DNA from 4 places in the Solitalea canadensis DSM 3403 genome. Region 1 is predicted to be linked to each of the others. Evidence: riboswitches for the same ligand, from Rfam matches in the RefSeq annotation. Region 1 holds a riboswitch; each other region holds the start of a gene.
What was found. Region 1 has a riboswitch for S-adenosylmethionine ahead of SOLCA_RS01830 (O-acetylhomoserine aminocarboxypropyltransferase/cysteine synthase family protein). Riboswitches for the same ligand answer to the same signal wherever they lie in the genome.
Positions count from the first base shown of each region.

Region 2: linked by a shared signal. The riboswitch ahead of SOLCA_RS11175 (trans-sulfuration enzyme family protein) and the one ahead of SOLCA_RS01830 (O-acetylhomoserine aminocarboxypropyltransferase/cysteine synthase family protein) in region 1 are both predicted to bind S-adenosylmethionine.
Region 3: linked by a shared signal. The riboswitch ahead of metH (methionine synthase) and the one ahead of SOLCA_RS01830 (O-acetylhomoserine aminocarboxypropyltransferase/cysteine synthase family protein) in region 1 are both predicted to bind S-adenosylmethionine.
Region 4: linked by a shared signal. The riboswitch ahead of SOLCA_RS11000 (homoserine dehydrogenase) and the one ahead of SOLCA_RS01830 (O-acetylhomoserine aminocarboxypropyltransferase/cysteine synthase family protein) in region 1 are both predicted to bind S-adenosylmethionine.

Region 1 covers NC_017770.1:468,165-476,406, forward strand. Annotated here, with positions in the region: gene SOLCA_RS01815 (YncE family protein) at 216-1,499, shown strand; gene SOLCA_RS01820 (zinc dependent phospholipase C family protein) at 1,519-2,487, shown strand; gene SOLCA_RS01825 (homoserine O-acetyltransferase family protein) at 2,520-3,542, opposite strand; gene SOLCA_RS01830 (O-acetylhomoserine aminocarboxypropyltransferase/cysteine synthase family protein) at 3,661-4,986, opposite strand; SAM riboswitch class I at 5,236-5,348, opposite strand; gene dnaN (DNA polymerase III subunit beta) at 5,688-6,812, opposite strand; gene SOLCA_RS01840 (hypothetical protein) at 7,004-7,345, shown strand; gene gldG (gliding motility-associated ABC transporter substrate-binding protein GldG) at 7,403-8,242, opposite strand, start outside.
Region 2 covers NC_017770.1:2,689,369-2,697,610, reverse strand. Annotated here, with positions in the region: gene ispE (4-(cytidine 5'-diphospho)-2-C-methyl-D-erythritol kinase) at 1-333, shown strand, start outside; gene SOLCA_RS11200 (energy transducer TonB) at 817-1,650, shown strand; gene SOLCA_RS11195 (phosphoadenylyl-sulfate reductase) at 1,927-2,628, shown strand; gene cysD (sulfate adenylyltransferase subunit CysD) at 2,828-3,718, shown strand; gene SOLCA_RS11185 (sulfate adenylyltransferase subunit 1) at 3,856-5,103, shown strand; gene SOLCA_RS11180 (OsmC family protein) at 5,301-5,714, shown strand; SAM riboswitch class I at 5,947-6,058, shown strand; gene SOLCA_RS11175 (trans-sulfuration enzyme family protein) at 6,174-7,346, shown strand; gene SOLCA_RS11170 (DUF4349 domain-containing protein) at 7,412-8,242, shown strand, end outside.
Region 3 covers NC_017770.1:3,775,873-3,784,114, reverse strand. Annotated here, with positions in the region: gene SOLCA_RS15710 (methylenetetrahydrofolate reductase) at 1-30, opposite strand, end outside; gene metH (methionine synthase) at 137-3,832, opposite strand; SAM riboswitch class I at 4,066-4,168, opposite strand; gene SOLCA_RS15700 (YceI family protein) at 4,426-4,998, shown strand; gene SOLCA_RS15695 (hypothetical protein) at 5,042-6,379, shown strand; gene SOLCA_RS15690 (hypothetical protein) at 6,494-7,096, shown strand; gene SOLCA_RS15685 (hypothetical protein) at 7,441-8,184, opposite strand; gene SOLCA_RS15680 (MIP/aquaporin family protein) at 8,235-8,242, opposite strand, start outside.
Region 4 covers NC_017770.1:2,643,188-2,651,429, reverse strand. Annotated here, with positions in the region: gene SOLCA_RS11010 (DUF2851 family protein) at 1-47, shown strand, start outside; gene SOLCA_RS22815 (PspC domain-containing protein) at 32-256, shown strand; gene SOLCA_RS11005 (ankyrin repeat domain-containing protein) at 350-997, opposite strand; gene SOLCA_RS11000 (homoserine dehydrogenase) at 1,091-2,332, opposite strand; SAM riboswitch class I at 2,493-2,607, opposite strand; gene SOLCA_RS10990 (aspartate/glutamate racemase family protein) at 2,730-3,422, opposite strand; gene SOLCA_RS10985 (OPT family oligopeptide transporter) at 3,591-5,633, opposite strand; gene SOLCA_RS10980 (D-glycero-alpha-D-manno-heptose-1,7-bisphosphate 7-phosphatase) at 5,844-6,329, shown strand; gene SOLCA_RS10975 (DUF3810 domain-containing protein) at 6,410-7,513, shown strand; gene fsa (fructose-6-phosphate aldolase) at 8,016-8,242, opposite strand, start outside.

The sequences.
Region 1 (8,242 bases):
GCTGCAAATGTACTTTTTTTGATTGGTAATTAAAGCCCATTAGTCTACTATTAACTGTTTACCCTTTTATAGTCGATCGTTCAGTTAACTTTTAATAAAGTAATTCGTTTAACAATATGATGCTGTATTAATTATCTTTTGATAAAATTAAATTCATATTAATATACGAAAAGATTTTTTTAGCTAGTATTGCTAAACATTAGTTAATATCACCTATGAAAATTTATTACTTCATTCTATCGTTTATAGCGATAATTTTATTTCAGATAGGATGTAAAAAAGTGTCTTCGGTACCCGTAAAAACAAAAATGGTTCTTGCCGAAAAAAAATCTGTAGACACACTGACCTCGGTTATTCACACACTTAAGCCCTACTCAGATCTGGTATTAGATACATCAATTTCATTACAATCAGCACCTGGCACTAAATCAGTTCTTTTTAATAGTGATGGAAGTCGGTTGTATGCCTTAAACTTGGAAGGTTTAAGTGTGTATGAGTTTGATCAGCAGGAGAAAAGAGTACTACGGGAGTTTAGATTTAAACCAACAATTGGTGAAGGATGGAGTTATGAAGATGCAAAGAAAATAATTTCGTACAAGGAAAAACCGGTAGAGGCGGCTATAAGTAACCATGATAGTATTTTATGGGTTTCGCTTCACAATGCTGAGGGAATCGTTCCGATCTTATTGAATGATATTCCAAAAATGAAAGCGCTTCATCCTGAACGAGATTCATTGCAAAAGGAGGTGAAAGTTATATACACGAATGACGCTACACCTGATACAATTTATTGTCCATTGATAAAAACCGGAAAAACGCCAAAGGTTATTGTTGCTGATAAGAAAAGTCAATATTTATTGGTTAGTAACTGGCATTCTCATTCCACGAGTGTTTTAACAATTGATCCGGATCATTTCCCTTTCGCCTATCTGCTTAAAAATATTTCAATGGGAGCTATTCCCAGGGGGATTGTTGTCGACAATAACAATGAGCGATCTTTTGTAGCGATCATGGGTGGTGCGCGTATCAATGTGGTAAATATGAAGACATGGGAAAATGAACCTCCTATTAATGTGGCATCCAATCCCAGACACCTAGTTATGGATACTAAAGGACGACTATTTGTTTCCTATAATATGCTTTCGGAAGTTGCTTGTATCGATCCTTTAACAGGGCAAACCCTTTTTACTGCTAAGACTGAATCTCACCCGCGTACAATTATTTTATCAAAAAATGGCCAGTTTTTATTTGTTACCTGTTATAAAGGAAATAAGTTGGATGTTTTTAAAATAGTTGATAATGGGCTTGTAAAGATTTATTCACTTGATTCGAAAGGTAGGCCTGTAGGTGTAGATATTTTTGAAGATGATGATACACTTGAAGCCTGGGTTTGTAACTATACGATTGGAACTATTAAAGTTTTTAAGTTTCAAAAACATCAGGATGAATTAAATCTGGCTATTACAAAGAAAAAGCGGCTGTCTCAGTCAATAAATTAATTTTAACATCTATCTATTTATGCGTTTTCTTTTGGCAGGCACACTCTGCTCGCTTTTGCTATTGCCGTTAGGTACAGCAAATGCTTCATTTAAATGGGGATTTTTTGCTCACATGCAAATAAACCGAATGGCTGTTTTTACACTTCCTCCGGAGATGTTTGGGTTTTATAAACGAAATCTTGAATATCTTACCAAGCATGCTGTTGACCCTGATAAAATGCGTTACCTGGTAAAGGAAGAAGGAGCAAGGCATTTTATGGATTTGGATCATTATCCTGAATTATTGGCAACAAAGAAATTAATGCGATGGAATGATGCAGTAACTCTTTACTCAGAAGATACATTGCAAAGTAAGGGAATACTGCCATGGAATATTGAGTTAACACTAAATCGCCTTACAAAAGCATTTGTTGAACGTGATTCCGCTAAAATTCTCAGGTATTCAGCCTACCTTGGTCATTATTTGGCGGATGCTTCTGTTCCATTACATACCACTTCTAATTATAATGGACAGCTTACCGGTCAGAAAGGGATTCATGGTTTTTGGGAAACACGATTACCTGTGTTGTTCTCTTCTAGTTACGATCAATTACCAGGAAGGGCAGGGTACATTGATCATCCGTTGGATTATGTATGGAAGCATATACTGCAATGTCATAATGCGGTTGATTCTGTCCTTAAGTTCGAAGCAAAATTAAACTCAGAAATGGCTTCCGAACAGAAGTATGGTTTAGTTGAAAAGAATAAGATGATGGTGAGTGATTATTCAGAGAAATATTCCGAAAAATATCATCAGCAATTAAATGGAATGGTTGAACGGCAAATGATTTCAGCCATTCATATCATTGGTTGCTATTGGTATACAGCCTGGAAAAATGCCGGACAACCCTCATTAAATAACTGGAAAATCAGAAAGGATGACGATGAATCTCCTGTTGATAGTTTAAGTGTAACGAAACGTACTTTTAAGGTTAGGGAAGAAGAATAACAGGTAGTACTCACTACCTGTTATTATAATTGTTAATTACTCGTTACAGCGGCAAAATCATTAATAATTGTTTTTAGTTGTTCCCATTCGATAAGGAATCCATCATGGCCAAAGAAAGAATCGATTTCAATGTAATTAGCCCCAGGAATATGTTCAGCCAAAAACTTTTGTTCAACTGGAGGAAAAAGTAAGTCAGAGCTGATACCTATGGTTAGCGTACGCGACTTGATTTGTGATAAAGCATTTTGAATGCTTTCCCGATTTCTGCCGACGTTATGAGAATCCATGGCTTTGCTTAGTGCCCAGTAAGAAAATGCGTTAAATCTTTTTACAAGCTTATCTCCTTGGTATGCCTGATACGAACTAGCCTTATATTCGTCGGTTTTATCAATATCCAGTTCTTTCTGAGTGATATTATAGGCATCATAATGGCGATAGCTTAATAGTGCAAGTGAACGTGCAGCTTTTAACCCTTTAAGACCTGCTTCAGGGTGATTATCTTTCCATGTTGTATCGGCTTCAATAGCTAATCGTTGACTTTCATTGAAAGCAATACCCCATGGCGAATGAGATGCATTGGTAGCAATAAGGATTAGATTTTCTATTAATTCGGGTTGCTCAATGGCAAATTCCATTGCCTGTTGCCCTCCTAATGACCCTCCGATTGCTGTATTAATACGTCGAATACCCAAATGTTGTCTTAGCAGGTTGTGAGCCCGGGCCATATCACGAGTGGTAACTGCTGGAAAAGTATGGAAATACGGAGCACCCGTTTCAGGATTAACAGATAACGGTCCGGTTGTGCCATAGCAAGAACCCAGAATGTTAGCACAAACAATAAAATGTTGATCGGGGTCAAATACTTTTCCCTTTCCTACAATGCCATTCCACCAATCGCTAACATCGGCATTAGCGGTTAGGGCGTGACAAATCCATATCACATTTGTTTGTTCAGCATTTATAGTACCAGCAGAGAAATAGGCTATTTCAAGCTGTGGTAACACAATACCTGACTCTAACTTAAAAGCATTCGTATATGTAAAACTCCTGATCATCTATTCTTTACACTAAAACAGCAAAACATCCGGGCTGTACACACGGATGCATGCTGCAAACTTATTATTTCTAAAAACTAATATTTTAAGCATGCCTAAACGGCGATGCGTTTTTATGTTATACAGCTACACCTTCATTTACGATGCTGAATGCATTTTGAAGGTCTGCTTTGATGTCATCAATATGTTCAAAACCTGCTGATATACGTAACAAGCCCGGTTCAACCCCTGATGCTAACTGTTCAGCCTCACTTAACTGCTCATGAGTAGTTGTTGAAGGATGAATAATCAAGGTTTTACCATCGCCTACGTTAGCTAGATGGCTAATCAGTTTTAAACTGTTAACAAATTTGTCGGCAGTTTCTTTTCCTCCTTTTATTTTGAAGGATAATACACCACCAAAGCCATTTTTCAGGTATTTTTTACCGAGCTCGTGGTATTTGCTACTTTTTAGTCCCGGGTATCTTACATATTCAACCTGATCGTGACTTTCCAGCCATTCCGCAAGAGCTAATGCATTATCAACCTGACGCTGAACGCGTAGTGACAAGGTTTCTAATCCCTGAATAAATAAAAATGAGTTAAATGGACTTACAGAAGGGCCAAAATCACGAAGCCCTTCAACTCTTGCGCGAATTGCAAATGCAATATTTGGCAGTCCTAACGGATTTCCTTCTCCGAAAATGTCCCAGAAAACCAGTCCATGGTATCCTTCTGATGGTTCTGTAAACTGAGGAAATTTGCCATTACCCCAGTTATAGTTTCCCCCATCCACAATAACACCGCCGATACTTGTTCCGTGTCCACCGATCCATTTAGTTGCAGACTCAACAACAATATTAGCTCCAAGTTCTAATGGACGGGCCAGGTATCCTCCAGCACCAAATGTATTGTCAACCACTAATGGTATATCGTATTTACGGGCCAAAGCTGCCAATGCTTCAAAATCAGGAATATTATATTCCGGATTTCCTATTGTTTCAACATATAGCGCTTTAGTGTTTTTATCAATATGTTTTTCAAATTCTGCCACATTATCGCCATTGGCAAAGCGTACATCAATACCTAAACGTTTAAAAGCTACTTTAAACTGGTTATAGGTGCCACCATATAAGAAAGATGTGCTTACAAAGTTATCGCCAGCCTGCAAAATATTATTAAGGGCTAGAAACTGAGCTGCTTGTCCTGAACTAACAGCCACGGCAGCAACACCACCTTCTAAGGCTGCGATACGTTTTTCAAAAACGTCGGTGGTAGGATTCATGATTCGGGTGTAAATATTTCCGAATTCTTTTAATCCAAACAGGTTGGCTGCATGTTGAGAGTCTTTGAAAACGTAAGAGGTTGTTTGATATAAAGGAACTGCACGAGAAAGTGTAGTGCTGTCAACTTCTTGTCCTGCGTGAAGTTGCAGTGTTTCGAAATGATAATTTGTGCCTGACATTGTCAATTGATGTTTAGTAAGTAAAAAGTTGATTTATTTTAGAGCTACTATCATCTGTTGCCAGCGCGCATGGAAACTTTAGGTAATAGCAATAGGATAGATGCAAGTAATAACCCGCCTTAACACATGCAACAACAGTAAAAATATGCTGTAGAATTGCTAAATGAATTGAATGAGATAGGTAACAGGAAGAAATAACCGTTACTCTTTACGAAGGAAGTTGAATTTTTTGTCTTCATTTTACTGTAATTTTTATAGTTCTCATCCTGAAAATCAGGGTTGAGCAGGAGTTGGCACCTTTCCGGTATCGGCGGTTGCCAGAGGGTCACAGAGCCTGTTCTCTCGCCTCTTCTTTATAAGAATTACATTGTGCTTAATGCATGAAGTAATTCGGTGTTCAAATATAATGGAGTATAACGTTATTCTCCAAATTTATTTTAAAAAGTCTATTGATTGAGTAGAGTATGACCTCGCCCCAAATCCCTCTCCTGAAGGAGAGGGACTTTGAGACAGTGCAAGCTTGCCATTTTCAGGACGGTTGGGCAGATTGCTTAACTGAGAATTTTCGATGATAATGGAATTTATCGAAACATACATTCCGAGCGCTCCCTTCTCCTTAAGGAGAAGGGCCGGGGATGAGGTGAAAAAAAAGCTGCTCCAAAAAATCGGAACAGCTTTCTACAAATTCTTCAACTAGTAAATTATGCGTAGGTATTTAACATTACCGGCATTACCAACATTAAAACATCTTCGTTTTCTTCCTGATTGGTTGGGAATAAGATACCCGCACGGTTTGGAGTCGACATTTCTAAAATAACTTCGGAACAATTCAAGTTATTTAACATCTCAATTAAGAAACGAGCGTTGAAGCCGATTTCTAAATCCTCACCGTTATATTGACAGCTTAAACGTTCGTACGCTTCGTTTGAGAAGTCTAAGTCTTCAGAAGAAATATTCAATTCGCTGCCGTTGATTTTTAGGCGAACCTGATGAGTGGTTTTATTTGCATAAATAACCACACGCTTCAGTGAACTTAAGAATTGACTGCGATCGATTGTTAATTTATTAGGGTTGTTTTGAGGAATTACCGCTTCATAATCAGGGTAGCGCTCATCAATTAAACGACAGATAAGACTGATGCTGTTGAAACGGAAAAATGCACTGCTGTTATTATAATCAATTTGAACAGCGATGTCTTCACTTGGTAATGAACTTTTTAATAAGTTCAATGCCTTTTTAGGAAGGATAAATGATGATGCAGACTCTGCTTGCGTGTCTGAACGACGGTAACGAACTAATTTATGCGCATCTGTAGCAACAAATGTTACGTTGGTTGGTGACAACTGGCAGTAAACACCTGTCATTGCCGGGCGAAGCTCATCATTAGAAACTGCAAATAAGGTTTTGCTGATAGCTTCAGCTAACACAGATGCCGTAATTGAGATCGTGCTGGCATTTTCTACCACTGGAATCTTAGGGAAATCATCACCGTTTTCACCCGCAAGTTTATATTTACCGTCACCTGCATTTATTTCAACTCCGTAAGAGTTGTTGTCAATGGTAAAAGTTACGGGTTGCTCAGGAAGGGTTTTAAGCGTATCAAGTAAAATACGTGAAGGAATTGCGATTTTTCCATTTTCTTTAGCTTCAACCTGCAAACTTGTTGTCATTGAGGTTTGCAAATCTGTTGCAGATACAGTAAGCGTGCCTTCGTTTATCTCGAATAAAAAATTCTCAAGAATTGGAAGTACCGTATTACTGCTCAACGCGCCGCTAATTGCCTGCAACTGTTTTAGTAAGGTACTTGTAGAAACAATAAACTTCATATGTATGAATTTAAGGCCTAAAAATAGGCCTAAGTTTTAAGAATTAAAAGATGAAAGTATCAACGTTTCGTTAATAAAGCAAATGTTAGCCTATTAATTATTTATGAAAAGTAAGCCTTCTGCTGTCGCATTTGGTTTATTTAAAGCGTATAGGTGTTTGAATGCTTTTAATATATAGTGAATTTAGATTTATGCGAATATTACTAATTCTTTTTTTAGGTATTGCCTTAATAATTGGAGCTTGTGAAAGAGAAGAAGAAGTAATGCAATTTCAGGACCTTGAGGTGGGAGCAATTATCACCAAAAAAGCAACCCTGAAATGGTATGGAAGTCCTTCTGTTGACAAAGCTGGCCTATGGGCTGAGATTGATACCAGAACTTTTATGGTGGTAAATTATGCCCAAGTTGATAATCATTTTTATCAGGATTCAGTAACTGTTCTTTTAACTTATCGAAGAATCGGAAAGGTTATTTATTCTAACATGGGCTATAAGGCCGAAGTTGATGGTATTGAAGTTCTTGAAATTGATTAAAAAGACAAAGGATAATTTATGCTAATTATCCTTTGTCTTTTTAATGTTCTTCAAAATTTAAGCTGCGTATTTTCTCTTGCGGTAAATACTGCGTCCGACTGCGAATAATACAATAATGGCTACCGGAAGTATTGTATTTATAAGTTGCCATTTCAGACGTTCATTCCTGATCACTTCTTTGTCTAAAAGTCTTATTTTGATTTCTTTGGTTCTAAGTGTTAATAAACCTGAGTCATCTGTAAGGTAATCAATGCTGTTTTCGACAAATACTTTATTGCCATAAGTTTGGTTAGTGTATTTATCAAAACCTAACGGGAATATTTGTTTGTCTAAGGCAGAAACATCATTTGTAATAACATCACCATCGGCAACAATAATAAGCTTACTTTTCTTATGTTGAGTTTTAAACGGAATACTTAAATCGGCCCCTTCTATTGTTCTGTTTGCAAATACGGATGAAAAACTGCCTTCCAACAGCACAGCTGCAGTTTGTGGCCCGGCAGTGAATTTTGCCGGATCGGGTTCTTCCTGAACACTCGCTAACGATAATACTACAGGTGCATTCGATTTGCGCGAGTAAGGGGAAGTAGTTAATAAAATTGTTTTATTGATATTCTTATTGCCGATTGTATCGATTGAATTAACAAACTGACAACGAACGGCCTCCAGGTTTCTGACAATTGGATGGTTGGAGTTAGAAATAAGCATCGGATAAAATATCCAGGGTAATAACTCTTGTTGCGCCTGATTTCCTTCACCCAATATTACCGGAATCCTTGCACAATAAACATCTTCCACTAAGTTATAATTTACCCTTGCACCATAGCGGAAAAGCATATCATCAAGATTTAAGCTTAATGGATAAGCCAGTGACATTCCTCTACTTCTGATACTATC
Region 2 (8,242 bases), 2.2 Mb from region 1:
CTCGAAAAATATTTCCTTGTGCTCATTAAGCCCGACATTCATGTTTCAACAGTAGATGCATATGGAGGCTGTAAACCTGAAAAACCGGATACATCCTTGCAGTTATTAGCTCATCTGCCTGTTTCTGAATGGAAAAACACTATCAAAAACGATTTCGAAAAAACAGTATTCAAAAAGTACCCTCCCATTCAAAAGATAAAAGAAGAACTTTATAGGGCTGGTGCAATGTATGCATCAATGAGCGGTAGCGGTTCTTCTGTATTCGGAATATTTGATAAGGAAGTTGTCTTACCACACCTTGAAATGGAGCATAAAGTTTTTTATGGGGTTTAATAATTTGTTCGAAAAAACTATCTGTTTCCAGTTTTTCATCTTGCGACGGGTTAGGGGTGTGTTATAATTTGTCATATATCAATACTTATTTCTTTCTTATTGATTTTAGCAATACACTTCTCTATAAGTAGTTATTTGTACATCTTGTCTGAAACATAAGCTCCGGATGGAGTGAAACTAATTCTTTGTTTAGTTTCACTCCATCCGGAGTTAACTTTTCAAATCTTTTTATTTCTATTTAAGGTTAGACCTCTATGAAGTTTTCTTCTTAAGGATGAAATTCTCTCCTTTTGTCTTCCCAACTTTTCCAGTTGATCCAATTTTTCATTTCAAATTCGCTTCTGAAAAAAAATAATCGATTTATTTCTGACTGATTTACAATATATTAATCTGTTTTTATTCCTAAATGTAAAATATTTTTCTTCTGCCTTATGGAATTTTATTCATGGCCGCATCTTAATAGAAATTTAAATTCTTATAGCCATGAAGAACCCATTTATCAACAACAACGATTTAACCGAAATTGTATTTGAGAACCGCCACAAGGAGTATGGAGCTTATCAATTGAGGGCTCGCTACGACAAAACCATGCGAAAGTCATTATTTGTTTCCGTGGGTACTTTAGTGGTTTTAGGATTGTCGGCACTAGTGTTTAGTTCGAAAGCTGATGAAGCTCCTGATGTGATCACAATTGTAACCGACCTAACAGATGGTGAAAAAATTATGATTGTGCCTGATGAGCCTGAAAAGTTAGAAACACCTAAAAAGGCAGAGGAATTACCTCCTATATCTACTGTCAAAGATACTGAGATGCGAATTGTGGAGGATAATAAGGTAACCGAGAAGGATGTGGTGCAAACTCGTGATGAGATGAAGGATAAAGTAGGGGGTAGCGAAACAGTTGAAAATCCGGATGGAGATCCTAATGCTAAATCATTGCCAATTGCAGATAATAATAGCAATGGTAATGGAGGATCGGAAGGAGCTGTTGAAGGAACGGCCGACAAGGAATTTGTTAGTGTAGAACAAATGCCTGAATATGAAGGTGGAATGCAAAAGATGTTCAAGTTTATTGGTCGCAACTTGCGTTATCCATCACAAGCCGTTGAAAATAATGTTCAAGGTTCTGTAATTGTACAGTTTGTGGTTGATCGGGATGGAAGTGTGAATAAAGTGTCAATTTTAAGAGGCATAGGCGTAGGATGTGATGAAGAAGCTATGCGTGTTGTAAGGTTGTTAAAATTCACTCCCGGTAAACAAAATGGTCGCCCTGTAAAAGTGCAGTTTAGCTTGCCTATAAAATTCACGTTGAATTAAAAATATCGTTAAATCATCTACCTCAATTGTTAGTGTGTCTGCGTTCCGGCGAAAGCCGGGACGCTTTTGTGTTTTATTTGGTACACTATAGTCCTGAATCGGAATAAATTCTATTATTAAATTTTCATTTTTAAGTAATTATTGTTGTTAATAGTGCAGTAAATAGGTGTTTTTGTAGTATTTTTTTAAATATGAGTGACTATTATTGTAAACAGATGTTGTTTGGAATGATTTTTTTAATACTTTTGCAATTAAACTACTAAGCCGATAGGATATATGCATAACGAGTTAACAGAACAGCTTCAGAAAGAAGTAGAAGGGTTAGGTTTAGCAGAATCGCTGGCATTTGTGGCCGAGCGTTTTCCGCAAAAAGCTGTGTTCTCTACCTCTTTTGGCATGGAAGATCAGGTGATTACCGATGCAATTTTTCGTGCAAAATCTGATATAAAGGTTTTTACGCTAGATACTGGACGCTTGTTCAATGAAACGTACGAAGTGTATTCCAGAACAGTAGCAAGGTACAAATTTCCAATTACTCCCTTTTATCCAAATCAGGATGAGATTCAGGAATTTGTAAAAACAAAGGGTATTAATTCTTTTTATGAATCTGTAGAGAACCGCAAGGAATGTTGCCGAATCAGAAAAATTGAGCCCTTAAAAAAAGCGTTAGCGGGTGCTGAACTCTGGATAACAGGTATTCGGGCCGACCAATCAGAGAATCGTAAAGGTTTTAATCTGTTTGAATACGATGCAAGCTTTAATTTAATAAAGTTTAATCCGATTTTATTGTGGACAGAAGATGACGTTCGTGAATACATCAAGAAAAACAGTGTTCCTTACAACTTTATGCACGATAAGGGTTTTGTAAGTATTGGCTGCGCCCCTTGTACACGTGCGATAGAACCGGGAGAAGACCCTCGGGCCGGTCGTTGGTGGTGGGAAGAGTCGAAAAAAGAATGCGGATTGCATAGTAGCTAAGATGCGATTAGTTCATAGTTAATGGTTCATGGCCAATAACTTATAGTAATTTTTCAGGTATTGTTCTGTGAACCATGATCTATTAACAAATAACGTTGCCAATAGATAATTGTTCATAGCCAATAACTTATAATAACTTTTCATGGTGTATTGTTCTATGAACTATGAACCATGATCTATTAACAAATAACTTTCAGTTATGAACAACCATTTAAAAACATTAGAAGAAGAGTCGATTTACATTTTACGTGAGGTTGCGGCGCAGTTTGAACGTCCTGCTTTATTGTTTTCAGGTGGAAAAGATTCTATCACATTGGTGCATTTGGCTCGTAAAGCTTTCTTTCCGGCTAAATTCCCTTTTCCATTGGTTCATATTGATACTGGTCATAACTTCCAGGAGACGATTGATTTTCGCGATTGGTTAGTCAACAAAGTTGGTGCTCAGTTAATCGTAGGCTCTGTTCAGGATAGTATCGATCAGAAGAAAGTAGCGGAAGAAACCGGTAAATATGCCAGCAGAAATGCTTTGCAAACGGTTACTTTGCTCGAAACTATTGAAAAAAATAAGTTTGATGCATGTATAGGTGGTGCTCGTCGTGATGAAGAAAAAGCACGTGCTAAAGAACGTATATTCTCTGTTCGTGACGACTTCGGACAATGGGATCCTAAACGTCAGCGTCCGGAAATCTGGAATCATTTAAATGGTATGATCAATTTTGGAGAAAATGTTCGTGTTTTCCCCATCAGCAACTGGACCGAATTAGACGTTTGGAGTTACATCAAACAAGAAAATATGGATTTGCCAAGCATCTATTTCACTCATAAGCGTGAAGTGTTTGAACGCGATGGCTTAATATTTCCTCACTCTCCTTACATCAATATGGATGGAGAAGAAGTATACGAAACGGATGTTCGCTTCCGCACAGTAGGCGATATGAGCTGTACAGCAGCTGTATTATCAACAGCTGATAACGTAGACGATATCATCACAGAAATCAAAGCCTCAACCATATCTGAACGCGGAGCCCGTTTCGACGATAAACGCTCCGAAGCAGCTATGGAGAAACGCAAATTGGCGGGGTATTTTTAGTCCATGGACAATAGACTATGGTCAATAGATTTGCTTTTATAGCGACAAAAAACTATGGTCTATGGACTATGGTCTATCGACCTTTAAAAAAATCGGAGTAAATCTTTTCAACAATCAGTGTAATCCCAAAAAACAACATGGAACTACTCAAATTTTCGACCGCAGGAAGTGTAGATGATGGTAAAAGTACCTTAATCGGTCGTTTATTATATGATACAAACTCGCTTACTACCGACCAAATTCAGGCGGTTGAGGCGGCTAGTAAACGCAAAGGTTTTGATTATTTAGATTTATCATTACTTACAGATGGACTAAGTGCTGAACGTGAGCAGGGAATTACCATTGATGTAGCACATATCTATTTCAATACAGATAAACGCAAATTCATCATTGCTGATACCCCAGGACACGTTGAGTATACCCGAAATATGGTTACCGGTTCATCCAATTCTCAGCTTTCTATCATACTTATTGACGCTCGGAAAGGTGTAATTGAACAAACGCACCGCCATTTCTTTATTGCCAATCTATTGCAAATCCCTGAAGTGGTGGTTTGTGTAAACAAAATGGATTTGGTTGATTATTCAGAAGATGCATTCAATAATATCCGCATTGAATTTGAACAATTCGTAAAAGGGTTTGACCGTTTACATCAAAACCTAACCTTTATTCCGGCCTCGTCGCTTAAGGGAGATAACATTGTGAATCGTTCAGAAACAATGAATTGGTATACAGGCCCGACATTGCTTGAATACCTTGAAAATGTTGAAGTTAACAAAGATGAAAATACGAACGATGCTCGTTTCCCTGTTCAGTATGTAATTCGTCCGCATTCAGAAGAATATCACGATTTCAGAGGATATGCAGGTCGTGTGGCGAGTGGAAAATTCAGTGTGGGTGATGAAGTAATTGCATTCCCGTCGGGATTAACATCGAAAATCAAGCAAATCACCACATTTGATGGCGATCTGCAAACTGCAGAGGTTAAAAATGCAGTAACATTTTTGCTTGAAGACGAGATTGATATTACCCGTGGGAATTTAATTGCCAAGGTTGGTAATCAGCCAAAAGCCGACAAAGAATTTACAGCCCAGGTTTGTTGGATGGATACAACACCTTCAGTTCAGGGAGGAAAATATATTATTCAGCACAGTAATAATCGTGTAAAATCAATGCTTCGCGATGTCGACTTCATAGTAAATACAAGTACATTGGAAAAAGATACTGAACGTAAGCAGTTGAAGCTGAATGATATTGCACAAGTTCAGATCAAAACTGCACAACCGTTATTTTTTGATGCTTACGAACAAAACAAAGCGAACGGTTCCTTTATTATTATAGATGAAGGCACAAAAAATACAGTTGCTGCCGGAGTAATTTTGTAAAGGGGTAGATTTGAGATATTAGATATGAGATAGACTTTAAGTATGTACTAATCCTTCAGCTCATATTAACAATTAGATAGAGATAGGATAAGCTATTAATAGATAAGAGTCTCAAATCCCACATCTCAAATCTAATATTATTGATAATTTAGGTGCCTCGAATTTCAAAGCTGTAGAACTTAAATCAGGATCAAAGAATGAATATTAAACTGGAACGTAAAAACAACGCTTACCATTTCGAAGCTGTAAACGAGCAGGGAAATGTTGTAAATATAGATGCAAATCCGTCAATAGGAGGAGAGAACAAAGGTTTTCGTCCGATGGAAACGCTTTTAGCGGGTTTAGGAGGATGTAGCGCTATTGATGTTATCTCGATACTTACAAAGCAAAAAGAACCGTTAAAAGACCTTAAAATCAGCATTGACGCCAAACGTGTAGATGGAGAAATTCCTTCATTGTTTGAAGTGATCAATGTTGAATATCATTTCTTCGGAGACTTAAATACAGAAAAGATCGAAAGAGCTTTGGCTCTTACCTACGATAAATACTGCTCAGTAGCTCAGATTTTAGGTAAAACAGCTAAATTAAGCTATACTTATAAGCTTAATTAGATGTGAGATATGGGATATGGAATTTGAGATTTCTTAATAAGATAGATTTTCCAAATCCCATATTTATATTCAAATACGAGGTTATGTCAGATGGATTTTCTCAGATACCATATCTCAAATCTCAAATTTAGATTGAAATTTTTCTCAAATCTAATATCTCACATCTCAAATCTAAATCCTATATTTGCAGCCACTTTGAATTACTCCTTAGCATTCCACTAAGTTACTGTAGTTCTTATAAAGAAGAGGCGAGAGAACAGGCTCTAAGACCCTCTGGCAACCGCCGCATACGGAAAGGTGCCAAATCCTGCCCAAATAATTGAGTTTATTGGGAACTATAAAAATTACAGGATCATGAATTTACAATTAAATTTATTAAGGAATTTTGGCGATGTTACCTACCGTGATGTCTCAAATCTCTCATCCTATATTTCAAATTCTAAAATTTAATCTAACAGAATGTCAAATTTCGAAACCAACGCTATTCGTATTCAAACAGAACGCTCAGGGGCAAAAGAGCATTCAGCACCTATCTACCTAACTTCAAGCTATAAATTTGATGACGCGGAAGATATGCGCGCGCTTTTTGCAAATGAACGGGAAGGAAATATCTACAGTCGTTATTCAAATCCAAATACTTCTGAATTGATTGAAAAAATGGCCATTTTGGAAGGTTCTGAAACAGGATGGGCAACTTCAACAGGTATGGCAGCTATTTTCACCACTTTCGCTGCTTTCTTAAAGTCCGGCGACCATGTTTTGTCGAGCCGTTCGGTGTTTGGTTCAACTCATCAGTTATTGGTAAATGTATTTCCTAAATGGGGGGTAACATCAACCTATGCTGATTTGGATAAACCGGAAGAATGGGAAAACCTTATTCAGCCAACTACGAAAATGATTTTTGTGGAGACACCCTCTAATCCGGGAATCGATATTATCGACTTGGAATGGTTGGGTAAATTTGCGAAAAAACACAATGCTATTTTAGTGGTAGATAATTGTTTTGCAACACCTTATCTGCAACAACCTATCAAATATGGAGCAGATCTTTCTATTCACTCTGCTACAAAATATATCGACGGTCAGGGTCGCACCTTAGGCGGTTTAATACTGGGAAGTCAAAAATTGATTGCTGAAATAGAGGGATTCGCCCGCCATTCAGGTCCGGCTATGTCGCCGTTCAATGCATGGATGCTTTCGAAAAGCCTTGAAACATTAGCTGTCCGCATGGACCGCCACTGTGATAATGCACTTAAGGTAGCCGAGTTTTTGGAAGCTAACCCGGAGATTGAGTTGGTTAAATATCCATTATTAAAATCTCACCCTCAATATGAAATTGCTAAAAAACAAATGAGAGCGGGAGGGGGCATTGTAACCTTTGTGGTTAAAGGAGGTTATGATCGCGCAAGTAAGTTTATGGATGCATTAAAAATGTTTTCTATCTCAGCAAACTTAGGAGATACGCGCTCAATTGCAACGCATCCGGCATCAAGTACGCATTCAAAGTTAACCGAAGCTGAACGTCAACAGGTTGGCATCAATCAGGGAACTGTTAGGGTGTCTATTGGTTTAGAGCATATCGACGATATTCTGAAAGATATTAAACAAGCATTAGAAGTTTCGAAGCTTTAAATAACTTTTATACATAATAAGTAATTGTTATGTTTGATAGTTAATATTTAAAGCATTAAAACATTATGCCCAATTTTAAAACGCAATTTTGGAGAATAAGTAAATGGTTTGGAGCTGTTTTTATTCTCCTTTTTATTTTTAGGTTGATTTATGGATATGTTGCAGGGGGATCTGTTAATTATAACAATAATTACAGTGAAGATTTTTTTAGCAGCATTGAAAACCTTAGAAAGAACTATGCTTCAGAAAAGATTTTAATTAAAGGGGCTAATTATCAGGCAGTTCCATCTTTATCGACCAATCAAAAGTTTGAAAAAACGGCCTCTATAAAAACAAAATCTTCTGAATTTGAAAAAGATGATAAACTAATTAAAGGCAAAACCAAATCGTACAGTGCTGTTATTCAATACGAACAGAATGTGGGGCAGCAGGGGAACAGGCAACTTCATTTAGTCATTGGAGTTAATCCAGCAAAATTTGATAGTTTTTATGTTGATATTCAGAAAATTGGACTTGTTAAGACAAAGGAAATTACCAAAGTCGATAAAACAAACGAGTACAGGCAACTAAATGCAAAGAAAGTTTCAATTGAGAAAACGTTACAATCATTAAATGAGCTGAAATCCAGAGGGGGAGAAATAACTGATTTTATAGCGTTGAATGATAAGATATTAGAAACAGAAGAGAAGCTTCAGGAACTTGGGGTTGAGTTAGGTAATTTTGATTCTGAAAATGAATTTTGTACAGTCAAACTCTCACTCTATGAAGGAGCAACTGAAAAGAAAATCGGCCTGTTTCACAGAGTGAAAGTGTCATTAGAGTGGACAATTAAATACTTTGCAATTATTGTATTTATTTCACTCGTACTTTCCCTTACAATATTCGTTTTACTTTTA
Region 3 (8,242 bases), 1.9 Mb from region 1:
TGCGTTTTGTATATGTTCGGTAATCTTCATTTTTATATGTTATAATATTACAGGTTATGTGTTTCGGGTTCATAATCACGAATTCTTATCGTTTAATTAATTAACTCGTAATCTGTAACCCGCAACTCGTAATTAATTAATACGCCAAATTCGGAGCCATCCATCTTTCTACTTCGGCCACAGTCATTTTTTTGCGTGTTGCATAATCTTCAACCTGATCTTTCTGGATTTTTCCTAAGCCAAAGTATTTAGATTCAGGATGAGAAAAATAGAATCCGCTAACCGCTGCTGTCGGATACATTGCTAAACTTTCGGTTAAGAAGATTCCTGTATTGGCTTCTGCATCTAAGATTTCGAATAGTGTGGTTTTCTCCGTATGATCCGGACAGGCAGGATAGCCTGGTGCCGGACGGATTCCTTTATATCTTTCTTCAATCAATTCTTCATTACTGAAGTGTTCATCTGCAACATAACCCCAGTATTCTTTACGAACGCGTTCATGCATACGCTCTGCAAATGCTTCGGCTAAACGATCGGCCAAAGCCTTTGCCATGATACTATTGTAATCATCGTGCTGACTTTCAAATTCCTCCACCAACTTGTCCAGTCCAATACCTGTGGTAACAGCAAAACCACCCCAATAATCAGTAATTCCTGTTTCTTTAGGTGCAATGAAATCGGCCAATGCAAAATATGGAATGTTCTGAGCCTTTTCTAATTGCTGACGGAGTGTATGAATGGTCGTCAGTTTTTCGGAACGACTATCATCAGTATATAACTCAATATCATCATGACCAACCGAGTTGGCTGGCCAGAAACCAATAACAGCTCGAGCTGTCAGTAGTTTCTCGTCAACAATGCGTTTTAATAAAACCTGCGCATCCGCAAAAAGCTTTTTAGCCTCTGTCCCAACAACCTCGTCATTGAATATTTTAGGATAACTTCCATATAATTCCCAAGTATGGAAAAATGGTGTCCAGTCGATATATTCAGCCAATTCAGCAAGATCGTAATTGTCCAAAACCTTAGCTCCAGTGAAAGAAGGTTTAACAGGCTGATAACTTTCCCAGTTTAGTTTCAGCCTGCGGTTACGAGCCTCTTCAATAGAGACGAATGTCTTTGTTGATTTTTTATTAAGATGGAAATCTCTAAGCTGGTCGTATTCTTTGGTAATACCAGCCATAAAATTATCCTTTTGATCATTTAGCAAATTTCCTGCAACAGGAACTGAACGCGATGCATCTAATACGTGAACAACAGGTCCGTTATAGTTCGGAGAGATTTTTACTGCTGTATGTACACGTGAAGTGGTGGCACCTCCAATCAAAAGCGGGATGTTAAATCCTTCGCGTTCCATTTCTTTGGCCACATGCACCATTTCATCAAGTGAAGGTGTAATAAGGCCGCTCAAGCCGATTATATCCACATTTTCTTTACGGGCAGTTTCCAATATCTGCTGACAGGAAACCATTACTCCTAAGTCGATAATCTGGTAGTTATTGCAAGCCAAAACAACGCCTACAATGTTTTTTCCAATATCATGAACGTCACCTTTAACCGTAGCTAATAAAATTTTTCCGGCCCCTTCACGGCCTCCCTCGATAACAGAACTTGGATCAGCGTGGGCCAGCTTTTCTTTTTCAGCTTCAATAAATGGTAATAGATAAGCCACCGCCTTTTTCATCACACGGGCCGACTTAACAACCTGAGGTAAAAACATTTTTCCGGAACCAAACAGATCGCCTACTACGTTCATGCCGTCCATTAACGGACCTTCAATAACCTGTAACGGACGATCATATTTCTGGCGGGCTTCTTCTACATCTTCCTCCAGGTATTCAATAATGCCTTTTACTAATGAATGACTCAGTCGTTTTTCAACTCCTTCTTTTCTCCATTCCTCATCTTTTACGATTGTTTTTCCTTTGGCTTTTACAGTTTCTGCAAAAGCGACTAAATGCTCTGTGGCATCAGGTTTACGGTTTAGAAGAACATCCTCTACTAATACTAAAAGATCTTTAGGGATTTCTTCATAAACTTCCAGCATACCAGCGTTAACAATACCCATATCAAGTCCCGCTTTAATAGCATGATACAAGAAAGCTGAATGCATCGCTTCTCTTACTGTATTATTACCACGGAAGGAGAACGAAATATTACTTACACCGCCACTAACCTTTGCTAACGGAAGATTTTGTTTGATCCATCGGGCTGTTTCAATAAAATCGACTGCATAATTATTGTGTTCATCTAAACCAGTCGCAACAGTTAAAATGTTAGGATCGAAGATAATGTCTTGAGGAGCAAATCCAATCTCATTAACTAATAACTTATAAGAACGTTCACAGATTTCGATACGACGCTCATAAGTATCGGCCTGACCTTTTTCATCAAAAGCCATCACCACTGTTGCAGCGCCATAACGTTTTATTTTGCGAGCATGTTCTTTAAATTTTTCTTCGCCTTCTTTTAGTGAAATGGAGTTAACAATTCCTTTTCCCTGTAAACATTTAAGTCCAGCCTCAATAACCGACCATTTTGAAGAGTCGATCATGATGGGCAGTTTTGCGATATCAGGTTCGGATGCAATAAGATTTAAAAATTTAACCATTGCTGCTTCCGAATCCAACATCCCCTCATCCATATTAACGTCAATAACTTGAGCGCCGCCTTCCACTTGCTGACGAGCAACAGCAAGGGCACCTTCGTAATCTCCTGATAATATTAATTTTGAGAATTTGGGAGATCCGGTAATGTTAGTTCGCTCACCAACATTTACGAAATTAGTTTCCGGAGTAATCACAATAGGTTCCAAACCGCTCAGACGCAAAAAAGGTTGAGGTTCAGCTTTTTTACGGGGAGCATATTTAGCAACCTCATCTGCAATCGCACGAATGTGATCCGGCGTGGTTCCGCAACAACCTCCAACAATATTTATAAATCCGCTTTTTAAGAAATCGCGAATTTGATCAAGCATTTGATCAGGGGTTTCATCGTACTCACCAAATTGGTTCGGTAAGCCTGCATTTGGGTAGGCCCCCACAAAGAATGGAGCCTTTTCTGAAATTTCTTCCAGGTATGGACGCATATCTTTTGCACCCAAAGCACAGTTAAAACCTATTGATAAAAGATCAAAATTGGATAATGAAATTAAAAAAGCCTCTGCTGTTTGTCCGGAAAGAGTACGTCCGCTGGCATCAGTAATTGTTCCCGAAACCATGATTGGAAGCTTAATCTTATTTACTTCAAAGTATTGGTCGATAGCAAATAAGGCGGCCTTGGCATTTAACGTATCAAAAATAGTTTCCACCAAAATAATATCAGCACCACCACTAACAAGTCCATGTACTTGTTCGGTGTAAGCTTCAACTAACTGGTCAAAAGTGATTGCACGAAATCCAGGGTCATTAACATCCGGAGATAATGAAGCCGTTCTGTTTGTCGGACCAATGGCACCAGCTACAAAACGAGGTTTTTCAGGATATTTAGCATTGAACTCCGCTGTAACTTCTTTAGCTATTTTAGCTGATTCATAATTTAGTTCATATGCAAGATGTTCCATCTGGTAATCAGCCATAGCGATAGTGGTACCACTGAAGGTATTGGTTTCAATAATATCAGCACCAGCTTCAAGATATTCGCGATGAATCGCTTTGATTACATCCGGGCGGGTAATGCTTAATAAGTCATTATTGCCCTTCAGATCGGTAGGGTGGTCCTTAAAACGTTTGCCACGAAAATCATCCTCCTGCAATTTATATCGCTGGATCATGGTTCCCATTGCACCATCAAGTACCAAAATGCGTTTTGTAAGTATATTTCTAATATCCATTATTCAAGTATCAACGGCCGGCAATTGGCCATAAAACCTAACGGCGATATAATCAGCTATCTTCCGTTTTATTACCACATTTTCAGTTTAAATGATTAAGCCAAGTTTGGAATAATCAATTCCCATAACATCAATTGTGGTATCGGAATAAACCGGATTATTTCTGTAAAGAGATAATCTGTGTCAACTTATAATTTATGTGCTTATCAGATATCAAGTGGAGATTCCCACTTTGCTCATCTTCTCCTGATTTTATCAGGATAGAATTTGGCACCTTGTTAGCACAGGTTGCCAAGACTTCATCGGGTCTATTCCCTCCGTCTTTCTTTATAAGCGATACAAAAGTCTGTAATTCATTGGTTAATTACAAGTTTTTTATTGATTAATAGACCTTCTTTATCCATACGGTATACTATCTAATAGTTATTGAATTGTTTTTGACTAATAATCAATGTTTTAACATTGATTATTAGTGTGTTTTTGACACAATGATTTTAATCATGTTTTAACATCTAATTTCCCCTTATATTTGCTGTACAAAAGGAAACGAAACAATAAATAATAAATAGAAAGGGAATTATATGAAACGTAAAATGAAAATTCTCATTGGAATTTGTTTGTTGTCATTGCCACTAATGACGAGTGCTCAACAAAAAATTTCCGCAAGCGAAAGTAAAGTAATGGTTAAAGGAACTTCTACACTTCATGATTGGAGATGTAAAGTGGAGCAGCTTTCAGGTGAGTTGCAGGCCGAAAAATCAGGAACTACTTTAAAATCGATCAAAGCCATGCAAATGCAAATGGTGGTGAAATCGATGAAAAGTTTAAAAGAAGATGGTAAATATTATGATTCAGGAATGGATAAAAATGTTTACAAATCATTAAATGCTGATAAATATCCTCAGATAGTCTTTAATCTCAAAAAAGTAAACAGTATCAGTACAACAGGAGATGTTAATGCGATTGCTCAGGTAACAATTGCCGGAGTTGCAAAAGACATTGTTGTAACCGGAAATGCTAAAGTATTAGGTAATGGTGCTGTGAAAATTACAGGGAAAAAGGAAATGAAGATGACTGATTTTAGTATCACCCCTCCTAAAGCGATGCTTGGCGCTATAAAAACAGGCGACGATATCTCTATCGAATTTGATGTGGTTTACAAATAACCCAACGTAAAAAAAAGTTTTTTAAAAGTTAAAGGATAAAAAGATGAAAAAAGTGTTTACTCTTTTGGCTGTATTAGCAGCGAGCTCGACAGCCATATATGCTCAACAACAAAAAATCCAATATTTCCGTCCATACGATCAACGTGGTATCAACATGTTTGAAACCGGTAAAAATGATAGCGTAGTTTATGATGGATTCAAATTTAGAATTGGCGCTGGATTTACTCAGCAGTTTCAAAATTTGAAACAAGAAAATCCTAAAGCCTTAAATAATCAAGCTGCCAATAAGTTATATCCGCTTTCACCTGGTTTTATGACTGCTCAGGCTAATTTATATCTTGATGCGCAGTTATACGATGGTATCCGCTTGAACTTAACTACTTATTTGTCATCTCGTCACCACAATGAAACTTGGGTAAAAGGCGGTTACTTACAAATTGACAAGTTGCCGTTTAAAGGTGAGTTATGGGATAACATTATGAAATACACCACGATCAGAGCTGGTCACTATGAAGTAAACTACGGTGACATGCACTTCCGCAGATCTGACGGTGGCCAAACCCTTCAAAATCCGTTCATGGAAGGCTATATTCTTGATGGATTCACAACTGAAATTGGTGGTGATGTATTCGTTCAAAAAGATGGTTTCTTCGGAATGGTGGGAGTAACTGGTGGTCAATTAAAAGGTAATGTTGACTCAATTGTAACTTCTGCAACAAATACAGATGCTAAAAAATCACCATCTCTTATCCTGAAAGCTGGGGTTGACAAACAAATCCAGGAAAATTTAAGAGTACGTTTGTCAGGTAGTTATTATCACAATGGAAATGCCGGAAACAATGCTGGTACTTTATACTGGGGTGATAGAACAGGTTCCAACTATCAAAACGTGATGGAAAAATGGGGAGCCTATAATGCTAATGATGGCAAAACTACTCCTGCGGATTATAAAAATATTCCTTGGTCAGGTCGTTTAAATCCAAACTTCAGTCAGAAAGTGGATGCCTTTATGATCAACGCTTTTGTAAAGTATGAAGGTTTTGAATTCTTCGGAACTTACGAAAATGCAAAAGGTAGAGCAGCGGCTGAAACAACTAGCAGAACCTTAAATCAATATGCTGTTGAAGGTGTGTACAGATTCGGAAAAAATGAGAATCTTTTTGTAGGAGCACGTTACAATACAGTTAGCGGTAAAGTAATGGGTGTAGCTGATGATGTAAAAATTGACCGTATCGCTGGAAGTGCTGGTTGGTTCATCACTAAAAACATCATGATGAAAGCTGAATACGTTGACCAAAAATACAAAGATTTCCCAACAGCTGATTATCGTAGCGGTGGTAAATTCAATGGTTACGTAATTGAAGCAGCCATCTCTTTCTAAGGTGTAAAAAACAAACACAAATTCTTCATAACCAGCAGCAGACCTATAGGTCTGCTGCTTTCTTAAGCTCTCAATTCTAATTTACCCCTCTTAAAGACTTTAACGGCGAATAAAATGAAGCTAAATTTAATCGTGCTTGTTGCCGGATTCTTTCTGCTGCAAACGCTTCCTGTAGAAGCTCAGCAAACCTTCGTAAAAGTACTTCCTGAAAGCACTGTGAAATTAAAAGGTCGTACTTCTATAGGTGGGTACTCATTTACCTATAAAGGTGATATGATGCGGGCTTTTAAAATAGGAGCAAACTCTACCAATGAACAACTGATTAGTGCATTTGGAGATTTACAATTGGAAATTGAGAAATTTACTTCTGGTAATTTTTTAATGAACCGGGATTTTAGAAAATTGTTAAAGTCCAAGGAACATCCAATTTGTAAGATTGAAGTAATTTCTATTTCACCTAAGCCAGGAGCCAATGAAATGCCATGGCAAAATGGTTTAAGCAAGGTAAGTGTTACCATTGCTGGTGTTAAAAAGACTTATTTAATTCCGTATAAGGGAGAGTCTTCTACTTGTGGGTTAAGATTTAAAGCTTTACAACAAATTAATCTACGAGATTTTGGCTTAAATCCTTCAGACGCTAATCGACTTGTTGAAATTAAGGATAACTGCGAAGTGGAGTTATGCTTAGTATTACAGGTTACCGAAGAAAAGAAATAAATTAAGAAATAAGTCACGCAAAGCCGCTAAGACGCAAAGGGATGTTCTACTTTGTGCTTAGCGGCTTTAGTGATTTTATCATACAAGGTAAAGGAAGGAGATATGTCATGCAAAGAACGCTAAGGCGCAAACGAAAGTTCTGCTTTGTGTCTTAGCGGCTTTGCCTGATTTTAATGGATATAGAAAGAAGATAAGTCATGCAAAGACACTAAGTGAAGGAATGATTACTTTGTGCTCTTAGTGACTTTGCGTGATTTTGACATAGATACGAAGAAGCCGCTAAGGCATAAAAGTATAATACTTTGCGTCTTAGCGGCTTTGCGTGCTATAAATAACTTATGAAACTAGAATAAGTTAACTGCGAATTGAATGTTTCCCTGGTTTAGTTCTGGGTTCCACATTGGCATAACTGAAACAGGAAGGCTAAAATTGCCGATTTTCAGGGTTTTCGATGCAGTAAATCCTAAGCTGACCAGGTTACTTTTTGAACCGTAAAAGTTGGCTTTAGATCCATCTTCAGGATTTAAGGCAAAGGCGCCTGCTGCAAAAACATCAATATTGACGATGTCGCTTTTCATCACTGGATAACCTAGCTGAACAAAAGTCGAATATAAATTTTGCTGATTTTGGCTTCCTCTGTCCCTTCCGTAAAGGATTGTACTCCACGACATGCTCAATGGAAAACTTCCCTGGAATTTATAACCAACAGTTAAGTCGATAAAATGACCAGTTTCTCCTGCTTTATAATTGAAAAATTCGGAGTTGTTATAAGTTGCTCCTGTCGAGAAGTTGTAAATATCCCAAAGCGCTATATTAAATCCTTTGTTTTGATAAGAGAGGTAATAATCGAATTCTTTGTAATCACCTGTAAAACCTGCTCCTCCCCAAACTCCTGCACTAAAATGTTCGTTTTTTGAATTGTAATGTAAGTCAACAGCAGTCATTGGCGTATTGGTAACTGTGTAACCACGCCATAAGTGCATATTCTTTAATTGTAAAGTAAAATCAACTGGTTTGTATTCAGATTGCGCGTAAGAGCTTGTCGCAAATGCAACAAGCGAAAAGAGAGTAATAAATAGTTTTTTCATAAAACATGAGCGTTAATTTTAATGGTGTTTTTCGGGTAGATGTGGGATAGTTATTGTA
Region 4 (8,242 bases), 2.2 Mb from region 1:
ATTGCAGTATTGGAGTAAATATCTTAAAGAAATGTTACAACGAATAATCTGTTTTTTTGAACGTCAGTCTTTTGGAGTGTGCAATTACATTGCCGACCGGTTTAATATTTCCACTTCGAAATTACGTCTGTTTTTTATTTACTCTTCATTTATTGCTGTAGGATTTCCCGTAATATTTTACTTAGTAGGAGTATTGTTGCTAAACGTTCGCATGTATTTTAAACAACGAAGAGGTACCAATATCTGGGAGCTGTAAAAATTATTTCCATATAAAATAATAAACCCATACAGTAAGTAATTGTATGGGTTTATTATTTATTGGCGTTATTTAGAAAGAAGGCACTTGTATTCAGCAAAGTAATTCTACTAATTCTTCATGGTTTTTTTCGGCCATTTCCCATGGGGTTCTTCCGTCTTCCATTTTTGCATTTTTATTGGCCCCTGCATTTAATAGGAGTTCAATAAGTCGCTTATTGCCATTATGAGCTGCTGTATGTAATGCCGTAATTCCTCTTACCTGGGTAGCATTTACATTTGCTTTATGGTCAATCAGTAATTGAGTGATTGATTCACTCTGATTGGCGACAGCTGAATGAATAGGGGAAACTTTAAATTCATTATTGGAAGGCAGGTTAACACTGGCTCCGCAGTAGATCAGTAATTTGGCAGTATCGTAATGTCCGAAATAACAAGCATATCCTAATGGAGTAAAACCATCTACAGAAAAAGAATTGACAGAGAAAGGTTCACTGTATAGCAATTCATCTACTAATGCGGTTTGCCCTAAAGCAGATGCTTCGTGCAAATCGATTTGGTTTCGGTTTCTTAATAAAATATCGATCAACTCCCGATGCCTGTAATAGGAGGCAAGTAGGAGCGTGGATAACCCGGATGATAATTTAGCACTTGCTAATTCGGGTTGTGAAGAGATCAATTGTTCAACAATTGTGGTTTCATTAGCTTCAATGGCTTTTATAAATTCTGCTGTTGCTTCCATTGTAATTGCTTGTTGGAGAGATGAATATAAATAAAAATGCCTGTTGAACAAAAAAGTTTAACAGGCATTTTGTTATTTATAAAGCTTTCTAAATTAGATCACTTCCACTTGTTCAGCAGCTGTTTTAGCCGTATTTGCAACTACGTCAAATTTATTATCTGCGGAAACAATTATGTTAACATCTTTTCTTTTTAATAAATCTGAGTTACGCAGATCATTGAAATTTATAGTACCAACGATGTATGCTGAATCAGCATTTGAGTAAGATTCTTTAATATTTGAGAATAAAGAAGTATCAATTGGGTTTGAAGTGGAATAACGAACATACAGATCAACAGTGAAGTTATTGGTTAATTCAACCTTTGCACCACGGTTGTGTTTCTTGTACTCGTATTTATAGTTGTAAGTTAGCGCCGAAATATCAGACAGCACAGCCGAGCCAGTTGGGTTGCTTCCGGCACCTTTTCCTGCAAAGAACTGATATTCAGTAAATGCACTTTCCACTAAAATACCATTGTACTCATTTTCAATAGTATATAATTTATTTTCGGGTTTAACAAAACGAGGCAATACACCAGCAACAATTTTATTATCTACTTTGCGACAGAAGGCTACCAGCTTAATTTTATACCCTTTCTCGTTGGCATATTGAATGTCGAAAGTCGACAGGTTTTGAATCCCATAATTAAATACTTCTTCTGGTTTAACAAATAAACCAAAGGTGTGGGCAAGGATAATACATAATTTATATTTAGGATCGTACGCTTCAACATCTAGGGTTGGATCGGTTTCTGCAAAACCAATTTCCTGCGCTTGTTTAAGTGCAGTATCAAAATCGATATTATCTTTAAAGATTTTGGTTAAGATGTAGTTTGTAGAACCATTGAAAATTCCCTCAACTGCTCCTAACAAATCATTGTCATAGTATTCTTCTAAATTTCTGATGATCGGAATACTTGCGCAGGCTGAAGCTTCATACAATAACGGTACATTGTATTGTTGCTGCAGTTCATATAATTCAACAAAATGATCAGCAATCATCTTTTTGTTAGCAGTTACTACTGCTTTACCATTTTGTAAAGCTATTTTAACGATCTCAAAAGCCGCTTCCGGATCATCGATCATTTCAACCACCACATTTATATCTTCATTAAATAAGATGTCATTTTTATCTAATGTGAAGTATTCGTTGGGTAAACTGCGTTTTTTGTTAGGATTTTTAATGCAGATTTTTAGGATTTCAGCTTTAATACCTTCCGTTTGGTGTAAAACATTGTACAAACCCTGGCCAACACAGCCAAATCCGAATAATCCAAGTTTAGTTTTTGAGCTCATATAGCTTGCTGAAAATTTATTTTAACTGGTAATTTGTTAATTAAAGCAAGAGATCTTTTTCGTGGAAACGACAAAAAACTATCCGAAAGGAAGAGCGCTTTTAATGATGTCAGGAAGAAAATGGCGGAATCAGATAGAATGGAATCTAAAAATTGCTACTTGCTTATCTTCATGACACAATATATTGCGTCACAGGAATTAGCACCTTTTAATGCGAGATCATTAAGGTTGCTAAGACTTCATCGGGCCTGTCCCTCCGTCTTTCTGGATAAGAATTTTAAAGAACTTTTACTGGCGCAAAGTAAAGTATTTTTGTAATGCCATGCAAATTGAATTGAAAAAGTTAGTTTGGTTTTTTTACTAGATCGATATTTACAGGCTTTAAGCTCAAATTTTTTTAAGAAAGAGCAAACGAAATTGCTGCATTTGCATGAATTTTCGTTGTATCAAAAACCGGCACAGAAACATCTTCCTGATTAATGATCATGGGTATTTCAGTACAACCCAAAATAATACCTTCCGCTCCGTTGGCAATTAATTCATTTATAATTGAAATATAAGCCTTTTTCGTTTCAGTATTTACAATGCCTCTGCCCAATTCTTCTTTTACTGTTTTTTGGATGAAATCACGTACATCTTGGTGAGCAGGTACAATAGACTCTATATTATTTTCTTTTAGTTTGTCCTTATAAAAATCCATTTCCATTGTGAATTTTGTTCCGATCAAACCTACTTTTTTGATACCCTGCTTGGTTATTTCATTCGCTGTTACAGTGGCAATATGAATAATTGGTAGTTGTATTTGTCGTTCTATTCTTTCTGCAACTGCATGTGCCGTATTTGCACATAAAACAATAGCTTCTGCACCACTTTTTTTCAAAGATTCGCATGCCTCAGCAATTAACAGGAATGTAGCATCCCAGTTGCCGGCTGTATTATTTCGTTGAAAATCATCAAAGTTTAACGAATAAATAATGCATTCAGCGAAATTAAGTCCACCCAATTTTTCATTAATTCCCTCATTAATGAATCTGTAATAGTCTATTGTCGATACCCAGCTAATGCCACCTACCAGGCCGATTTTTTTCATGGTCGTTTCTCTCATTACTTTTATCTATATGATTTTACGTTTAGTTTTTGGGAAGAGGGGCTAATTTACAGTTTTTGCGAAGAGTTATTTGTAACATGTCTGGTAATGAAAATGCACAAGGAGGTATTTCCTTGTGCATTTTCATTATTAGTGTGCAAAGAGAGAAAATTACTCTTTTTTCATGGCAATTCTATAAAGAACAAAGCCCATAAAGGCAAACAAAGCTGTACCAAGTAATTGATAGCCACCTGAGCCTAAAGCCTTTTCAAGGGATGCTTGCCAGCTAATGGCTTTCAACTGTTCTTCGAACAAAACTTGTCCGAATGCAATTAATACTCCAGCAACAGCACCACCAGCAACCAAACCAGTAGCAAATAAACTGCCTTTACCAAGTTCATCATCTTCATGGCGGTTTTGTTTTTTCATTTTGCGATCAACAACACCTTTGATAGCTCCTCCGACAAAAATCGGCAGTGTAGTTGATAACGGTAAATAAGCTCCTACAGCAAATGAAAGAGCATTTACTCCGCAAAGCTCAATGGTAATAGATAAAAATGCACCTACTAAAACATACTGCCAATCCAGGTTAAAAGATAATAAACCGCGAATTAAGGTAGCCATTAACGTACCCTGAGGAGCAGGGAAAGCTTTAGTACCAATTGTATGGGTGATACCTTGCTGAATAGCAGCTTCAGTAGGAGTGTCCAACATTTTAATAGTGGCTCCAATTACAACCGATGATACAATAGCCCCAATAAATAAAGCTAATTGCTGATATTTAGGAGTTGCACCGATTATGTAGCCAGTTTTTAAATCCTGAGAGGTAGCACCGGCGTTGGCTGCGGCAATACAAATAATTGCACCGACAACTAGGGCCATTGGTTCAAATAACTTTCCGGTCCATCCAACACTGATAAAAATTAAACAAGTACCCATTAAGGTAGCGATCGTCATACCTGAAATAGGGTTGGAGCTCGATCCGATTAAACCCACAATGCGGCTGGATACAGTAACAAAGAAGAAACCGAATACCACCACCAAAATTCCGATCAGTAATTTGCCAATTAAGGTGCTGCTTGGAATTTGTGGCATAAACAAAATCAATAACACCAGGGCAATACTACCTACTATTACCACTTTGAATGATAGGTCACGTTCGGTACGTAAAACACTTTCATCAGACTGACGATCCTTTAATGACCCAATGCTTTCTTTAAATGAGCGGACAATTGTTGGAATTGTTTTGATAAGCGTCATTAAGCCCCCAACCGCTACCGCACCTGCACCAATCTGACGTACATAAGCGAAGTAAATAGCGGATGCTGTGTCTTCAAAGGTTTTTGTTAGAGGATTCCATCCTAAATCGCCACCCGCTACAGCTACATCTTTTAAATAACCTAGTTTTACTAATTGAGCAGCAATTACTTCACCAGGAACCAATGTTGCTAATAATGGAATTAATCCTAACCAGGCCAACACACCTCCGGCTACCAACACACCCGCTATTCGAGGGCCGATGATATAACCAACACCTAAATATTCCGGCGTAATTTCTCCGTTAACAGTTGCTGATGGGAAATATTTGTTTGTTTGCTGGGTTACCAAAGTAGGAACTGCTGCAATCAGGTTAAATATCTTTTGGAAAATGGCATAAATGATAGCAAAGCCTAAGCCCTGATAAGCGGTTTTTGAAAAGTCGCCGCCTTTTTCTCCTGCAATTAATACGGATGCACAGGCTGTACCTTCTGGATAAGGAAGGTTTCCGTGCTCCTTAACTATTAATGAGCGGCGAAGCGGAATCATCATTAATGTTCCTAAAACACCTCCCATTGCTGCTAATGTAAAAATAGTCAGGTAGTTGAAATATTCGGCTCCCACACTTCCACCTGTTTCCGTAATCGATAAAAAGAGGAAGGCTGGCAATGTAAAGGCAACACCTGAAGCAATGGATTCACCGGCAGAACCTGCTGTTTGAATAATATTGTTTTCTAAAATGGTTGTTTTGAAGAGCTTCCGGCCTAAAGAAATTGCCATTACTGAGATAGGAATGGAGGCCGATACAGTTAATCCGGCTTTTAAAGCCAGGTAAACGTTGGCTGCTCCAAAAACAATTCCGAAAAAGCCTCCCAATAGAACGGACTTAAGGGTAAACTCAGCCATCCTGGTGTCGGGAGAAACATAAGGTTTGAAATGAGGTGTAGAATCTTGCATGTACTATATGTTTACAAAGTAGCTAATAGGTTATTGATTTTATTAATTACGGGTTTTAGTATTAGTAAAGGTTTTTAATCATCATATTTGTGTCTAATATAAAGAGTAATCTCAGAGTTCACAGGTGCCGGTTGATATTTATACGTATAAACTTTCTGTTCGGTTCTGAAATTAATTGATTTAAAATAGTTTATAAAAAGTAATTGTAAAATGAATAAAGCGGTTTTTCTAGATCGAGATGGGGTTTTGAATAAAGAATTAGGTGATTATGTGTGTACACTCGAAGATTTTCAGGTATTAGCCCATAATTTTAAACCGCTAAAAGAACTTCAGGACCGTGGTTATTTGTTAATTGTTGTAACCAACCAGGGAGGATTAGCCAAAGGGTGGTATACTGAAGCTACACTACAGCGTATGCATAGTGAAATGCGTCGACAATATGCTGAACATGGGGTTGAATTCAAAGAAATCTATTACTGCAATCACCATCCTGAATATAATAGTGCTTGTTTTTGCCGTAAACCGGGGTCTTTATTATTAGAAAAGGCTATTGCCCGATTTAACATTGATAAGGCAAAATCATATTTTATCGGCGACCGTGAGCGCGATATTGAGGCAGGAGAGAAGGCTGGGGTTACCGGGATTCTTATCGATAGCGATCAACCCATTGCTGAAGTTATGCATTTAATAAAATAATAAATGACACGCAATGCCGTAAAGAAATAATACCTTGGCGACTTTACGGCTTTGCGTGAAATTTCTTTAATCTTACTTCTATGAACAAACAGCTTCGCAAAAAGCTCTACCTACTACTTGTATTAATTTTCGTCATCTTCCTTTTTCGCTTTTTTGCTAACTGGCCTTCTTTTATTGAGAATGTATATGCAAATGGTATTTATAAACTGATTTCGATTTTGCAACGATCGATAACTGGATGGTTGCCATTTAGTTTAGGCGACGTGGTGTATGCTGTCGTGATTCTGTTGATATTGCTTGGAATATTCCAATACATTAGGGGTATTGTTAAAGCAAAAGAAAATAGAGGGAGCTTTGCCCTGAATGGTTTATTAAAAGGCACTATTATTTTTCTTTGTGCATACCTGGTTTTTCAGTTTTGCTGGGGGCTTAATTATTTCCGTCAACCACTTTCAGAGCGGTTGATGTTAAATTCGGAGCGTGCAGATAAGGAGCAATTAATGCGACTTGCAGCTATTCTAACCCAACGGGTAAACACTGCGCATTTGGAATTAACCAATGATTCTTTAGTGCAATACAGGAATCCCATTCATAGTGACTCGCTTTATAAAATTGCTTCAGTAGGATACGACAAATCTGTTGATTTTAATTTTAAGATACGATCAACCAAGACCTCGCTTTACAAATTATTGATGAATTATGGCGGAATAGGGGGTTATTACAATCCTTTTTCAGGCGAGTCGCAAGTAAACACAGATCCACCTAAATTTTCTTTGCCTTTTACCATTTGTCATGAGATGGCGCATCAGAGTGGGATTTCGGCGGAGGAAGAAGCCAACTTTGTTGGATATATTACCGCATTGAATACACAAGATAAGTTCTTTAAGTACTCTGCTGAACTGGAAGCATTTATGTATACGGTGTCGGAGTTAGGAAGAATGGATACGCTTGCGCGAAAGCATTATTACCTGAGTTTAAACAGAGGTGTTAAGGCAGACATAAAAGAGTATCGTCAGTTTTGGAGAAAATACGAAAATGCGATTGAACCGTATTTTGAATGGTATTATGATTTGTTTCTGAAGTCCAATAATCAGCCTAAAGGTATCCGCAGCTATAATGAGTTTGTGAATTTACTGGTGGGCTATTATGAGAAAAAAGGATTGATAACGGTGAAGTCGCAGTGATTTTTAATACACGCAAAGCCGCTAAAGATTTAAGGATCGTCTAAGTTCCCATCTAGAGGATAAAGGTTAGCTATTCACAGTAGTGTCAGAAATGCCTCATTTTAGTATTTAATCGTGCTTTATTTCACTTAGTCGCTTTCCGCGAGACTTACTTTTTTTCTGCAGCGAAAAAAAGTAAGCAAAAAACGCCGCCGCTGCGTACAGTTCTCCCCCAGTTTCTGCAAGAACTTAAATTTATCTCTGCCGAACTGTACAAGGCGGGATTGAGCATTTGTCAGGCTTAACTGTCAATTAATAATGCTGACTAATGCAGAGAGTGGTTTTTTCAAGCGATATGGATTCCCCTTTAGGGGTTAGGGGTATTAACCTGTATACTTCACAACTCAATAACTAACAGATCCTTCGTTCCTCAAGATAGCGATGTGCATTTCAAATGACAAAGCCACTAAAACGCATTATAAAACTACTTTGCGTCTTAGCGGCTTTGCGCGATGAAATATTATTACTTAGTAGCTGCAGCTGCTTTCGCGTGGTCAGCTAAGAATTGTTGTAAACCGATATCAGTTAATGGGTGTTTTAATAACGCCTTGATAGCTGAAAGAGGTCCAGTCATAACATCTGCACCAATTTTAGCGCATTCGATGATGTGCATTGGGTGACGCACAGATGCTGCTAAGATTTCAGTTTCGTAACCGTAGTTATCATAGATCAAACGGATATCTTCGATCA